4 regions of the Rhizobium sp. Root491 genome follow, and region 4 is predicted to be linked to each of the others. Evidence: predicted binding sites of a transcription regulator. Region 4 holds the regulator's gene; each other region holds the start of a gene.
The links. The regulator LexA, encoded in region 4, represses DNA repair genes until DNA is damaged. The targets are predictions, from matches to a motif close to TGTTCNNNNTGTGTTCNG.

Region 1: a site for LexA is predicted at 2,083-2,100, ahead of ASD46_RS05305 (DNA recombination protein RmuC). Genes of this name have one in related genera too.
Region 2: a site for LexA is predicted at 1,290-1,307, ahead of ruvC (crossover junction endodeoxyribonuclease RuvC). Genes of this name have one in related genera too.
Region 3: a site for LexA is predicted at 1,399-1,416, ahead of ASD46_RS03620 (energy-coupling factor ABC transporter ATP-binding protein). Genes of this name have one in related genera too.

Annotation. Positions count from the first base shown of each region.
Region 1 covers NZ_LMFF01000001.1:1,068,243-1,071,755, reverse strand. The annotation lists gene ASD46_RS05310 (ribokinase) at 1-804, opposite strand, end outside; gene ASD46_RS05305 (DNA recombination protein RmuC) at 858-2,051, opposite strand; gene def (peptide deformylase) at 2,200-2,712, shown strand; gene fmt (methionyl-tRNA formyltransferase) at 2,760-3,513, shown strand, end outside.
Region 2 covers NZ_LMFF01000012.1:635,525-639,037, reverse strand. The annotation lists gene ASD46_RS14015 (methyl-accepting chemotaxis protein) at 1-1,100, opposite strand, end outside; gene ruvC (crossover junction endodeoxyribonuclease RuvC) at 1,349-1,861, shown strand; gene ruvA (Holliday junction branch migration protein RuvA) at 1,893-2,510, shown strand; gene ruvB (Holliday junction branch migration DNA helicase RuvB) at 2,637-3,513, shown strand, end outside.
Region 3 covers NZ_LMFF01000001.1:714,690-718,202, reverse strand. The annotation lists gene ASD46_RS03630 (biotin transporter BioY) at 1-23, opposite strand, end outside; gene ASD46_RS03625 (energy-coupling factor transporter transmembrane component T family protein) at 55-660, opposite strand; gene ASD46_RS03620 (energy-coupling factor ABC transporter ATP-binding protein) at 657-1,337, opposite strand; gene ASD46_RS03615 (winged helix-turn-helix domain-containing protein) at 1,453-2,646, shown strand; gene ribB (3,4-dihydroxy-2-butanone-4-phosphate synthase) at 2,815-3,513, opposite strand, start outside.
Region 4 covers NZ_LMFF01000001.1:57,374-60,886, reverse strand. The annotation lists gene ASD46_RS00310 (ComEC/Rec2 family competence protein) at 1-763, shown strand, start outside; gene ASD46_RS00305 (glutathione S-transferase family protein) at 780-1,463, opposite strand; gene lexA (transcriptional repressor LexA) at 1,903-2,625, opposite strand; gene ASD46_RS00295 (VOC family protein) at 2,837-3,513, shown strand, end outside.

The sequences.
Region 1 (3,513 bases), 1.0 Mb from region 4:
CGCCTTTTCGAAATCCATACCCTGATCGAGGCTGGCGGCGAGATAACCGCAGAATGTATCGCCAGCGCCAACAGTATCGACCGGCTCGATCTTGAGACCGGACGCCTTGAAGACCTTGCCGTTGCGAATGGCGATCACGCCATCAGCACCAAGCGTCACGATCAATGTCTGGCCGGTCTGCTCATGCAGGGATTTGAGTTCATTTTCCCGTTCGGAGGCTGAAAGTCCGTTTTTGCCGATCAGCAGTTCGAACTCGGTCTCATTGGCGATGACGATATCGGCAAGGCTGGCAAGGCGCGGCCCGTCCGCGGTCAGCGGCGCGGTGTTGATGATAGTGGTGATGCGTTTAGCCTTCGCGGCCGTCAGTGCTGCTTCGATTGAGGGTGCGGGCACTTCGAACTGAAGCATCAGAATATCGCCCGCTGCCATCTCCGCCACGGCTCTTGCGGCGTCGGATGCGGAAACTTCGCCATTGGCGGCGGGAATGACCGAGATCATGTTCTCCCCGCCTTCACCGATCAGGATTACGGCGGTTCCCGTGGGGCCGGGCGCGGTCTTGACGAGCGACAGATCGGTGCCGGCATCGCGCAGCAATGTCAGCGCTGGCGCGGCAAAGGTGTCATCACCCGTAGCGCCCGCCATTTTGACCGTTGCACCTGCGCGCCGTGCGGCAAGCGCCTGATTGGCTCCCTTTCCGCCGGCCGCCGTGGAAAAGGTCTCTCCCGTCACGGTTTCACCGGGTTTTGGCAGGCGTTTGGCGGTGGCGACGAGATCCATGTTGATGGAGCCGAAAACAGTAATCATCAGGGCATGTCCGTATGAAATTCAAAGCAAGGCGGCGACTTTGCCCGAGGGGATCACTCGTCGTCAACCACCCGCAACTTGGCCGTTCCTGCCCTGTTCTCTGCAAAGCGTCGCGCCTGCTCGATTTCGCTATGGGAGGTCTCCTTTTCCGTCGGCGAAAAATCGAGGCCCTCGATCTTCTGGCCACGCGCCAGCACCTTGTCGGAGGAAATCAGCATCATGTCGACATCTTTCTGCGCCAGCCCGAAATGGGCTTGCAGCTTGCGCGTCCGGTCGTCCAGCCGCCGCACGTCATCCATGAGAAGCGCGACTTCACCCTGAATGAGGTGCGCCTGCTCGCGCATGCGCTGGTCCTTCAGCACCGACTGGATAACCTGCACCGACAGCATCAAAAGCGATGGCGAGACAATGACGACACGGGCGCGATGGGCACGCTGCACGAGATATTCGAAATGCTGGTGAATATCGGCGAAGATCGATTCCGACGGCACGAAGATGAAGGCCGTATCCTGCGTTTCGCCGCGTATCAGATATTTCTCCGCCACGTCGCGAATATGCACTTCCATATCGCGGCGGAACTGCTGGGTCGCAGCCCGTTTGCCCTCGGGCGTTTCATCCGCCTTCAGCGCATTCCACGCCTCCAGCGGAAACTTGGCATCGATGACGAGGGACGGGGCGTTGTTCGGCATCCTGATGATGCAGTCTGGTCGGTAGCCATTCGAAAGCGTGGGCTGAAGCTGAAAGGCCCCGGCGGGAAGCGCATCGGCGATCAGCGCTTCCATGCGCGCCTGCCCGAAAGCGCCGCGCGTCTGCTTGTTGGAGAGGATCGCCTGAAGCCCGACCACGTCCTTTGCCAGATCCTGAATATTACCCTGCGCGGCATCGATAACCGCAAGCCGCTCCTGCAGGCGGCTTAGATTCTCGTGTGTCGACCGGGTCTGCTCGGTCAGCGTCTCGCCCAGCCGCTGCGACATGCCGTCGAGGCGCTGGTTGATCGTCTGGCCCATCTCGCTCTGGCGCGTGCCGAGCGTCTCGGCCATCGCCGCGATCCGGCCGTGCAGTTCCGACTGGGTTTTCAACAGATCGGAAATTTCACCATCGGCTTCCGCTTTTTTCCCACGACTTTTCGTGACCATCCAGAAAGCGGAAAGGCCGAAAACGAGAGCCGCAAGAAGCCCGCCGAAGCTGATGTCGACGGAGCCGGCCCGCAAGGCGGGATCGAGGAGAAAAGAGAAATCGATGCTCATGGCTAAATCTACCAGATTTCCAGTGATTCGTAAGATCAAAACAAGAACATTCATGCGGCGGAATTGAGTCGGGCAAAACCAGCCGAAGGTCTCATTTCGACCGCGTATTTTTTATTTCCTCCGCGCAAGAGATACGTTATGGGAAGCCATGACTATCAAACCGCTTATCATTTTGCCCGATCCCGTGCTGCGCCAGCAATCAAGGCCTATCGAACAGGTGGATGCCGAAGTGTTGCGCCTTGCGGACGATATGCTTGAAACCATGTATGATGCGCCGGGTATCGGCCTTGCCGCCATTCAGGTGGGCGTGCCGCGCCGCATGCTGGTGATCGACGTTTCGCGCGAGGACGAGGAGAAAAAGCCGGTCGTCTTCATCAATCCGGAAATCCTCAAAGTGTCGGACGACGTGTCGGCCTATGAGGAAGGGTGTCTCTCCATTCCCGATTATTATGCCGAGGTAGAGCGTCCCGCATCCCTGACAGTGCGATATGTCGATCGTGACGGCAAGCAGCAGACGGTCGATGCGGACGGACTTCTGGCGACGTGTCTGCAGCATGAGATCGACCACCTGAACGGCATTCTGTTCATCGACCATATTTCGCGCCTGAAGCGAGAAATGGTCATCAAGAAATTCACCAAAGCAGCCCGCGCTAAGGTCTGATTCGTCTTAAATATGTAGACGGACCGGCATAGAGGGCAGGGGGCGATATGGCTCTTCGCATCATTTTCATGGGCACGCCGGATTTTTCCGTTCCCACGCTGCGTGCATTGGTGGACGCTGGTCACGAGGTCGTTGCCGTTTATACGCAGCCGCCGCGTCCAGGCGGTCGCCGTGGCCTCGATCTGCAGAAATCGCCGGTGCATCAGGCCGCCGAACTGCTGGGTCTGCCCGTGCTGACGCCGGTAAATTTCAAGGCCGAGGAAGACCGGCAGGAATTCAGGGAATTCGATGCGGACGTCGCTGTTGTCGTTGCCTATGGGCTGCTATTGCCCGAGGCTATCCTGAGCGGTACGCGCCTTGGCTGCTATAACGGCCACGCCTCGTTGCTGCCGCGCTGGCGCGGCGCTGCTCCCATTCAGCGGGCGATCATGGCTGGCGATGCCGAGACGGGCATGATGGTCATGAAAATGGAAAAGGGGCTGGATACCGGCCCGGTGGCGCTGACCGCCAAGGTCACGATCGATGAGAATACCACGGCAGGTGAATTGCACGACAGCCTGATGCTGACAGGCGCGCGGCTGATGCGGCAGGCGATGGACAAGCTGGAAGCAGACGATCTTCCTCTCGTTGCGCAGCCGGAAGAAGGCGTCGTTTATGCCTCGAAAATCGACAAGGGCGAGACCCGGATTAATTTTTCCCGGCCGGCACAGGACGTCCATAACCATATCCGCGGCCTTTCGCCTTTTCCCGGCGCCTGGCTGGAAATGGAAATCGGCGGTAAGGCCGAGCGCGTGAAGGTTC
Region 2 (3,513 bases), on a different contig from region 4:
GCAAAAAAGGCGGTTGCCGCGCACATCGCTGCCAGAACGCAAAGGCCGATGACGGCTAGCGTGCCGGCAATCGAAATGGAACCGGCGTTCAACTCACTGCGCAACATGCTTTCCACCGCGAGGTATTTTTCACCGGCAAACGAGAAGGCGCGGGCATAGGCATTGGCTTCGCCGTCCGGACGGTTGATCTTGGCGATCGTCATGCCGGACGTATTGAGTGCTTGTGCATGGAAGCCATAGATTGCCGGATTAAGGCTGACGAGACCGTTGCCGTCCACGCCCAGAACCTTGCCATCGGCGGAAACGATCGCGGATTGTTCGGAGCTGCCGGCGGAGATGCCTTTCGCGAGGATCTGGCTGAAGACCTCTTGTTTGACGCGGAAGAGAACGATGCCCTTGAACGCACCGAATTTGACTACCGGAATGCCGAAATAGATGCTGGCCTCTTTAGTCGCGGCGTCGATGCGCAGGCCGGAGAAACTCGTCTGCGCCACGTCGTTCACGGCTTTTCCTGCGTTGGTGGCTCCGCGCGCAAAAGCAGCCCCAAGGCCGCTATCCGCCCAGGCGCCACCCGTGACGGTTTCCCCGAAAGCCGGTCCTTTCAGATAGGAGTAATAAACCGTGCCGGCCGGATCGATGAAGAGAACATCGCTGAATGGGGTTCCCTTGAGGTAGCCGCCGATATCCGTCTGGGTTTTTTCATGGGTGGAATAATAAAAGCCGCTCGGATTTTCGGGCTTGATGAGCTTTTCTTTCTCTCCGTAGGGGTTTTCCTTGACGAAGACGCGTTGCAGTTCCGCCTTTGCGTCGCCGGAACTCTTCTGCACGGTGCCCCAGCCGCTGCGCATGGAAACTACCGCCATCTGCAGGGATTCGATCTTGGCGATGGAATCCGCCTGCGTTTCAAGCTGCTCAAGGCGTTCCTGCAGCATGTCGCCCCTGAAGACGAGAATGCTCTCCATGGATTTCGACGCCTGTTCCTCGAGAACGCCGCTGCTGCTTTGATAGCCGAGAAGCGTGAGAGCCCCGGTCGAGATCGTCATCAGCGCAAGGAAAATCACGAGCACTTTGGTGGATATGGAATGAAAACGGTTCAGCATGGCCGATGCAGCCCTCAATGCCGTATCACTTCCCGCACCATGCATTGATGGCGCCACCGGATGGCTGATATGGCGAAAATATTGCGCTGCGGATCATCATGTCCGCAGCTCCCCTTTTTTGATTTTGTGCGGGAACAATGCGGTACGCGGTTTAAGCAGAGGTAAATGCTGCACTGCAAATTTGATCAATGTTGTCGTTTTGTTCACTTATCGCTGGCAGGGTCGCAGCCGAAAAGATAGGGTGGCTTATGCAAAAGACGATTCGAATCATCGGTATCGACCCCGGGTTGCGGCGCACCGGATGGGGTGTCATCGAAACCTTCGGCAACAGCCTTCGGTTTGTCGCTTCCGGCACTGTGACATCGGATGGTGATATGGATCTCGCCTCCCGCCTGTGCCAGCTGCATGATGGGCTGGCGGATACCGTTCACAGCTATCAGCCCGATGAGGCGGCGGTGGAGCAGACGTTCGTGAACAAGGATGCTGTCGCCACGCTGAAGCTCGGTCAGGCGCGCGGCATTGCCATGCTGGTTCCGGCGCGGGCAGGGTTGCCTGTTTTCGAGTATGCGCCGAACGCGGTCAAAAAAGCCGTCATAGGTGTTGGGCACGGCGAAAAGCAGCAAATCCACATGATGCTGAAAATCCTGATGCCGAAAGCAGAATTCAAGGGTAACGATGCGGCGGACGCCTTGGCGATCGCAATCTGCCACGCCCATAATCGCGGCGGCGACAGGATGGCGCGGCTATTGGCGGCCGGTTGAATATTGAAGTCTCATTGCAGCGGGCGGCATCATGATCGGAAAACTTAAAGGCACCATCGAGGAAATCGGTACGGATTACGTGCTGGTGGATGTGCACGGCGTTTGTTACGTCGCCTATTGCTCGGCGCGCACACTCTCAAAAATAGGTTCCGCTGGTGAAGCGGTCGTCCTCTTCATCGAAACCTATGTGCGCGAAGACCAGTTGAGGCTGTTCGGCTTTTTGTCCGCACTTGAGCGGGAATGGTTCAATCTCCTGCAGAGCGTGCAGGGGGTCGGTTCGAAAGTGGCGCTGGCCGTCTTGTCTACCCTGTCGCCTTCTGAACTCGCCAATGCGATAGCGCTGCAGGACAAGGTGATGATTTCGCGTGCGCCGGGCGTAGGGCCGAAGGTGGCGGTGCGCCTCGTTACCGAGCTTCGCAACAAGGCGCCTGCCTTTGCAGGAGAAGCTTCGGCTTCCATCGGGCTCAAGCAGGAACTTGGCGAGGGTGTCGCCTCCGCGCCGGTGGCGGATGCCGTGTCGGCGCTCACCAATCTCGGCTATTCACGCGATCAGGCCGCAAATGCCGTTGCGGCAGCGCTGAAGAACGGCGGGGAGGGCGGCGACAGCGCCAAACTCATCCGGCTCGGCCTGCGCGAACTTTCACGCTAAGCTGCGCGCAGCAAGCGAACGAAGCCGGGTGCGATGCTGAATTTCGTGAAGCGCCTTCGTGCGACAGTCGTGATATAGCGGCGAAGACCATCTCTTGAATTGGTTTAGAACAATGGAATGCCCTCTATGAGCGATGCGGACAGACTGATTTCGGCGGACAAGCGCGGTGAAGATATCGACACCACAATGCGCCCGCAGTCGCTGGACGATTTTACCGGCCAGGCCGAGGCTCGCGCCAATCTCAAGGTGTTTATCGAGGCGGCAAAGAACCGTGGCGAGGCGCTGGACCATGTGTTGTTCGTCGGGCCTCCCGGTCTCGGCAAAACCACGCTGGCGCAGATCATGGCCAAGGAGCTTGGCGTCAACTTCAAGTCCACCTCTGGACCAGTGATCGCCAAGGCTGGCGACCTTGCCGCACTTTTGACCAATCTCGAGGAGCGCGATGTGCTCTTCATCGATGAAATCCATCGTCTCAACCCGGCAGTCGAGGAAATTCTCTATCCGGCAATGGAGGATTTCCAGCTCGACCTCATCATCGGTGAGGGGCCTGCGGCCCGCTCGGTGAAGATCGATCTTTCCAAGTTCACCCTCGTTGCCGCGACCACGCGTCTTGGTTTGCTGACAACGCCGCTGCGCGACCGCTTCGGCATTCCTGTCCGTCTGGCCTTCTACACTGTCGACGAGCTGGAACTGATCGTTCGGCGCGGCGCGCGGCTGATGGGTCTGAACATGACCGACGATGGCGCACGCGAGATAGCAAGGCGTGCACGCGGCACGCCGCGCATCGCCGGACGGCTCTTGCGCCGGGTTCGCGATTTCGCTGAGGTGGCACGGGCGGAAGCCGTCACCCGTGAGATTGCCGACGAAGCACTGACGCGGTTGCTTGTCGACAAAATGGGTCTCGATCAGCTGGACATGCGCTATCTGACCATGATCGCGGTCAATTTCGGCGGCGGCCCTGTTGGTATCGAGACCATCGCCGCTGGCTTGTCGGAGCCGCGTG
Region 3 (3,513 bases), 660 kb from region 4:
AGCACAAGGTCGCGGGTCGTCATGGCTCGGGAACTCCGGATGGTTGTTTTGCCGTCAGCTTTGGCCTCTGAAACCGCGCGCGTCAATGGCGTCGGCGATGGCATCCGCATCCTTCAACGTCATAATGACGAGCGGCACGATGATCGTGGCCAGCCGAACGGGGAGGCCGCGCGCGCGGTGCGCATCGCGCACCGCATGGTAACGATTGACGATCTCCGGCACGAAGCGCACGACGAGCCCGACCGCGAGCCCGATATCGGCCGCCTTGACCAGCCCCAGCCTTTCCAGCGGGGCGGCGGCAAGCGCGATTTCGTCCATGAATTGCGAAATGCTGACGGTGATGGTGACGGCGGTGGCGAGAAGCGCCAGTGCAGTCAGCCGCAAAAGATTGACACTCGCATCGTGTACCGGAAGCAGCAGATAGCTGAAGGCGGCAACGAGGAGAATGGTCAGCATCACCGGGCGTAGCCGCAGGCCGATCTCGCGGAATTGCAGCCGCGTCTCGCGCAGAATGGCGGCGGCCACAACGACGGCGCATCCCAGCAAAAGCAGATCGCGGGTGAGAAACAGCGCAATGCTGAAAACCATCAGCGTCACGAGCTTGAGGCGCGGAGAGACGCGGTAGAGCCAGCCCGTGCCTTCGACATGCAGGGACTTCATCGCGACGCAACCTCCAGATAACGTGCCACCGCCTCTTCGGGGTTGGCGTCTGCAACAAGCTCGCCTTCGTGAAAAACCAGTACGCGATCGAAGCCGGAAAGCAGCGGCAGATCGTGGGTGATGACGACAAGCGCCTGCGACAGTGCAGCCATTGTCTTCTCAACGATCGCGCGGTTTTTGAGGTCGAGCTGATTGGTCGGTTCATCGAGAATGAGGATTTGCGGTTCAGTGACGAGCAGGGCGGCCAGCGCCGCCAGCTGCAATTCGCCGCCGGAAAGCTCGTGCGCGCGCCGTTCTTCCAGATGAGCGATACCGAGCCGGGCAAGCACGGCCTTGACCCGTGTTTCTGTCTCCGTCTTGCCGATGCCGAGTCGCTTGAGGCCGAAGGCGACATCGTCGCGTATGATCGGCAGGATGATCTGGTTCTGCGGATTCTGAAAGATGAAACCGACTGCCTGCAATACCGCTCTCGCATCTTTGACGGTGTCGAGACCGTTCACCGACACCTTGCCGCGCGTCGGCTTTGTCAGACCATTGATCAGCCGCGCAAAGGTGGTCTTGCCCGAGCCGTTGAGGCCGATCACGCCGATACGCCGTTCAGTCAATGTCAGGGACACGGGCTGTAAAGCCTGCCTGCCCTCGAAGGCGACGCCTGCGGTGTCGAAACGGATTTCCAAAATTGATGCATCCCTCTATCGCTTTCCGGTTCTATATCGTGTCATCAACAGAAGTGAAACAAAGAACAAAAAAAGAACATTGCAATCCTGAAAAAGCCGTCATACCTTCTGCTTTATGACGATCAAGGTTTCAAACGAAGCGGCAAGGCGGATTTTTCTGGCGCGGCAGGGGCTTTGCTCTCCGCCCGGAAAGGCGCTTTCCAAGGATGGCCTGCTGCAGCTCATTACCGATATCGGTTTCGTGCAGGTGGACAGTATCGGCACGGTGGAGCGCGCCCATCACCAGATAATATTCTCCCGAAACCAGACCTACAGGCGCGAACATCTGACAGCACTGCTGGAAAAGGACCGCGCGCTGTTCGAGCACTGGACGCATGATGCCTCCATCGTGCCGACCGAATTTTACCCCTATTGGAAGCACCGCTTCCGCCGCCGCGAGCCGATCATTCAGGAGCGCTGGCGCAAATGGCATGGTGAGGGGTTCGATGCGGCTTTCGCCGAGACGCTGGAGCGCATCGCCGCCACGGGTCCTGTTCTGGCGCGTGAGTTGAAGGAGGAGGGGCATCAGTCCGGCGGCTGGTGGAACTGGCATCCTTCCAAGACCGCACTCGAATATCTGTGGCACACCGGCAAGCTTGCCATATCCGGCCGCGTGAATTTCCAGAAGGTCTATGATCTGGCGGAGCGGGTCATTCCCGGCGAGCACCACGAAAGCGAAGTGGAGCATACGCAATTCGTAGACTGGGCCTGCCGGCAGGCGCTCACCCGGCTGGGTTTTGCCACCCATGGCGAAATCGCCGCCTTTTTTGATCTCGTTACCCCGCAGGAGGCGAGGGACTGGGTCAAGAGCCACCGTGACGAACTGTGTGAGGTCTCGCTTCTCGCAAGCGATGGCGGTGCTGCCCGTCCGTCCTATGCTTTTGCGGATTTCAGCGCCGATGTCGCCAACCTGCCGGAGCCGTCGTCCCGCGTCCGTGTGCTGAGCCCCTTCGATCCGCTGTTGCGCGACCGCAACCGCACGGAGCGGCTGTTTGGCTTCTATTACCGTATCGAGGTCTTCGTACCCGAGCCGAAACGGCAATATGGCTACTACGTCTTCCCGCTTCTGGAAGGCGACCGGCTGATCGGCCGTATCGACATGAAGGCAGACCGCAAGCGCAGCACGCTGGATGTGCGCCGCCTGTGGCTGGAACCGGGCGTGCGCGCCTCAGCGGGAAGGCTCGAGAAACTAGACGCGGAATTGTCGCGGCTTGCGAAGTTTACGGGAGTGGAGAGTGTGAATTATCTGGAGGGGTGGCGGGATGTGTAATTGCGCCTTGAGCCGGCGACTGCCTCTTCCGTCATGCTCGGGCCCGTCCCGAGCATCTGCAACGAAAAATGTATAGGATGCGTCTGCAGATCCTCGGCACAAGACCGAGGATGACGCCGGACGGGCGGAGAGGACGCCAAATCGAAGCGCCCTCGCGACGTCCCTAAATCACCCGATATCCGTTGCCGAAATCTTGATCCCGAAGCCTTCCAGCCCGACATAGTGGCGCTCGCGGGTCGTCATCAGCTTGATCGAGCTGATGCCGAGATCTTTGAGAATCTGCGCGCCGAGGCCGATTTCCAGCCACTCATTTTCGCGGGAGCGGGCCTGTGCGTGCGCTTCGTCGGGATCACGCGCCTTGCGCCGTCCGTCCACCTGGCCGACGCCGACAGAACCTTCGCGTAGATAGACGATGACGCCGCGGCCTTCTTCGGCGATCTTCTGCATATAGTGCTGCACCGGCTGGCGGTCGCCGAACACGTCGTCAGCAACGTTTTCAGGGTGCAGGCGGACGGGAATATCGACGCCATCGCGGATATCGCCGAAAATCACCGCCATATGCTGCATCCGGTCCCATGGCAGGGAGTAGGTATGCGCCTTGGCCGGTCCGAACGGGGTTTGGATGGTGAAGGAGGATTCCATCTCCACCAGCGTTTCCTTGCGCTGGCGATAGGCGATCAGATCGGCGACCGAAACATGCTTCATGCCGTGTTTTTCGGCGAAATCCAGAACCTGCGGACCGCGCATCACGGTGCCATCGTCATTGACCAGCTCGCTGATGACGCCGATGGGCGGCAGGCCGGCGAGCCGGCAGAGATCGACGGCCGCTTCGGTATGGCCGGAACGCATCAGCACGCCGCCTTCGCG
Region 4 (3,513 bases):
CGGTTTGGCTTCGGTGGGTTTCCTGCCGCTGACATTGCTGCGCAGCCGGCTTGCGCTTCTTGGCATCCCGTTTCTGCTCTTCGCCTTCGGCGTGTCGGCAGTTACGGCCTATCGTGATCTGCCGGATCTATTGATTCACGAGGACGGCGAATTGGTGGCACTCCTGGAGGATGGCAAGGTCTCAACCACAAAAGCCCGTCCGCAGAGCTTCGTTTACGGACAGTGGCAAAGGGCACTGCTGCTGCCGGAAAAAACCGTGCCGCCGGGTTTTATAAATGGCGAGAGCACGGCAACTGCTGGTTCTGACTCGAGATCGAAACTGTCGCCGGAAGACATGGCTGTGGTGGTACGCGAGATGACGGCGGCGCTCAAAGACGCCAAAGCTGGCGTCTTCACCTGCAGGAAAGACATATGGTGCGTAGCGAGCGCCGCGAGCGGAGAGTGGATCGTCGTTCTGGACGATGGCCGCTTCGCCGGAAAAGCCTGCGATATTGCCGATATCGTCGTTGTTTCCCGCAGAACCTCTTTTTCGCAGTGCCGCTCGGGTGCACTCCTGCTCAGCCGTGACATCTTGCGGCGTCTCGGTTCTGTGGAAATAGATTTTGCTGACAAGAGGGAGGAGGGTGTGGCGAGCGGGCTGCGCGCCGCAATCGCCGGAACGGACAGGCCCTGGAGCCAGCACCGTTATTACGATTGGAAAAGCGGAAGTTTCGACCGTGATCTGCCGCAGCCCATCATCCGGCTGCTGGCGGCGTCGCAATGACCGCCGCCAGCTTGGATCATCGGGCCTTGGCGCGCAAATCTTCAGTCAATTCGCCGATCCCGCCAACTTCCTCTTCATGACCAGCGTCGCGCCAGCTCTCCTTCAAACCGGCCTCGTACCATTCTTGCATGGCAGGCAGGGCGAGCAGCCGGTCGCAATAGGCTTTCGCTGCTGGCGAAAGATCCGCGCTGCCATAGGTCTGGAAACGGAATGCAACCGGGCAGAAGAAAGCATCGACCGCCGTGAACTTTTGACCGGCAAGATATGGCCCGCCGAATTTTGTGAGACCCTCGCTCCACAACGCATCGATCCGCTTTATATCGGCTTTAAGCCCGGCATCGCCGCCCCTGGGTTTGACCCGAATGCCCACCGACATGGGATAGAGATTGCGCAGCGAGGAAAAGCCGGCATGCATCTCACTTGCGGCCGAACGCGACCAGGCCCTCGCATGCTTGTCGCTTGCCCAGACACCCTGGTGTCTTTCGGCAAGATATTCGACGATCGAAAGCGTTTCCCAAACCGTCATGCCCTCGTCGACTAGGCAGGGCACCTTGCCTGTCGGCGAAAAGGAGGAGAAGGAGACGCCTTCGCCGAACGGAATGAGCTTTTCATCAAAGGCGATACCGAGCGTGCGCATCAATACCCACGGCCGCAGCGACCATGAAGAATAGTTCTTGTTGGCTATATAAAGATCGTACATGGCGTATCTCCCGGATATGACGCGTATTTCTACACCTGCCAAGCGTTCACGGAATATCGAAAATTATCCATGGCTCCCATAAACGCCGTTGATGAATGGTGATGTGGGGCCGCTGAGAGCGCGCCTTGCGATAAGTCACCCTTTGGTGACGACTAAAACTGACTGCGCAACACGACAGAACAACGTCGCTAAAAAACAGCGGATGGGATCGCTTCGACAATTACAGCGAGCAGCCCATTCGCCACCACGCCTGTAGCGAAACCGAAGCATCTTTATGGAGCAGGAACTTAGTTTGGAAAGGGCAACGCGCACAGGCTGAATGGCGCATATGTTCGTGCACCCGCTAAAGCACGCCACGTTTGGAAACAGCCAAACCATATATAGGCGCCATCTTCACGATGACGCCTATTGTAAAGTGAATACGTTCGGTTTGATAAGATCAATGGTAGCGGCGGATCAGCCCCACCAGTTTGCCCTGAATTTTCACCCGGTCGGGCCCGAAGATACGGGTCTCATAGGCTGGGTTTGCCGCCTCGAGCGCAATGGAGGCTCCCTTGCGGCGGAAGCGCTTCAGCGTGGCTTCCTCGTCATCCACCAGAGCCACAACGATATCCCCGGGATTGGCGGTGTTGCCGTTGCGGATGATGACTGTGTCGCCGTCGAAAATGCCGGCCTCGATCATCGAATCACCCTTGACCTCAAGAGCGTAATGTTCGCCCGTGCCAAGCATGTCTACTGGCACGGCCACATCATGGGTGTTGTTCTGGATGGCGGAAATCGGCACGCCCGCAGCGATGCGGCCCATGACCGGCACGGTGACAGCCCCGCCCAGATCATTGGCCGGCGTCTTGGGGGCAGGGGCCGGTTCCGGCGTCTTGGGCTTGCCAAGGCTGCCTTCGATAACGCTCGGCGAAAAGCCGCGCTGCGGCCTTGCACCCGGCGTATAAGCCTCGGGCAGCTTGATGACTTCCAGCGCCCGGGCTCTATTCGGTAGCCGACGAATGAACCCGCGCTCTTCGAGAGCGGTTATCAGGCGGTGGATGCCGGATTTCGAAGCAAGATCGAGTGCGTCCTTCATTTCATCGAAGGAGGGCGGCACGCCGGACTCTTTCATTCGTTCATGAATGAAGAGAAGCAATTCCTGCTGTTTGCGCGTGAGCATGAGGAAAACACCCTTTAGAATCGTAGTGGAAGTCGCGAAACAAATACAGAACGAACACTATATGTTCCATATGTGTTCTGCAATCCCCTAAAATTTCGTGAAGGTGCCATCTGTTGCTGTGATGATTTGCCTCATAGCACGCAATTGTGCTTTTGTGCGGTCGAAACCGTCCCGGCATGCTCCGGGCGGAAGGCCAGCAGGATACATTTTCATGACGAAACCCTATAGCGTTGACCATCTCGTTTTGCCCGTGGAAGTCATAGGCGTCGCCGTGAAGCGCCTCGTCAGTCTTGGCTTTACGGTTGCGCCGGAGGCTCTGCATCCTTTCGGCACCCAAAATGCCTGCGTATTTTTCGCCGATGGCACCTATCTGGAGCCGCTCGCAATTGCTGATCCGGCTAAATATAATGCGTCAATAGAGAGGGGTGATGTGTTCACTGGCAGGGATGTGGCCTTCCGGCAACGGGACGGGCAGGAGGGTTTTTCGGCTCTTGTCGCCAGGACTGAAGACGCCTTGGTTGACCATGAGCGGTTTCGGGCAGCCGGCCTTTCGGCGGGCGATGTTTTCGAGTTTTCGCGGCCTGTTCGGATGCCGGATGGCTCGCAAGGCGAGGCGGCGTTCCGGCTTGCTTTTGCTGCAAGCGGGGCGGCCGCGGATTTCTTTTTGTTCAGTTGTCAACGGGTTCAAGCCCTTCCGGGCGATCGCACCATGCTGGAGCGCCACGCCAATGGTGTCACCGGCCTGAGTGAAATCGTCCTGTTTTCCGGCGGCAATATGAAGGTGGCGGGCCTGATCGAGACAGTGTTTGGCTGTGAAGGCAAAAGGTCTCCGGGCGGTGATATTGTTTTTGCGACCGGCAATGCCAGCATCAGATTGACCGGAAAACC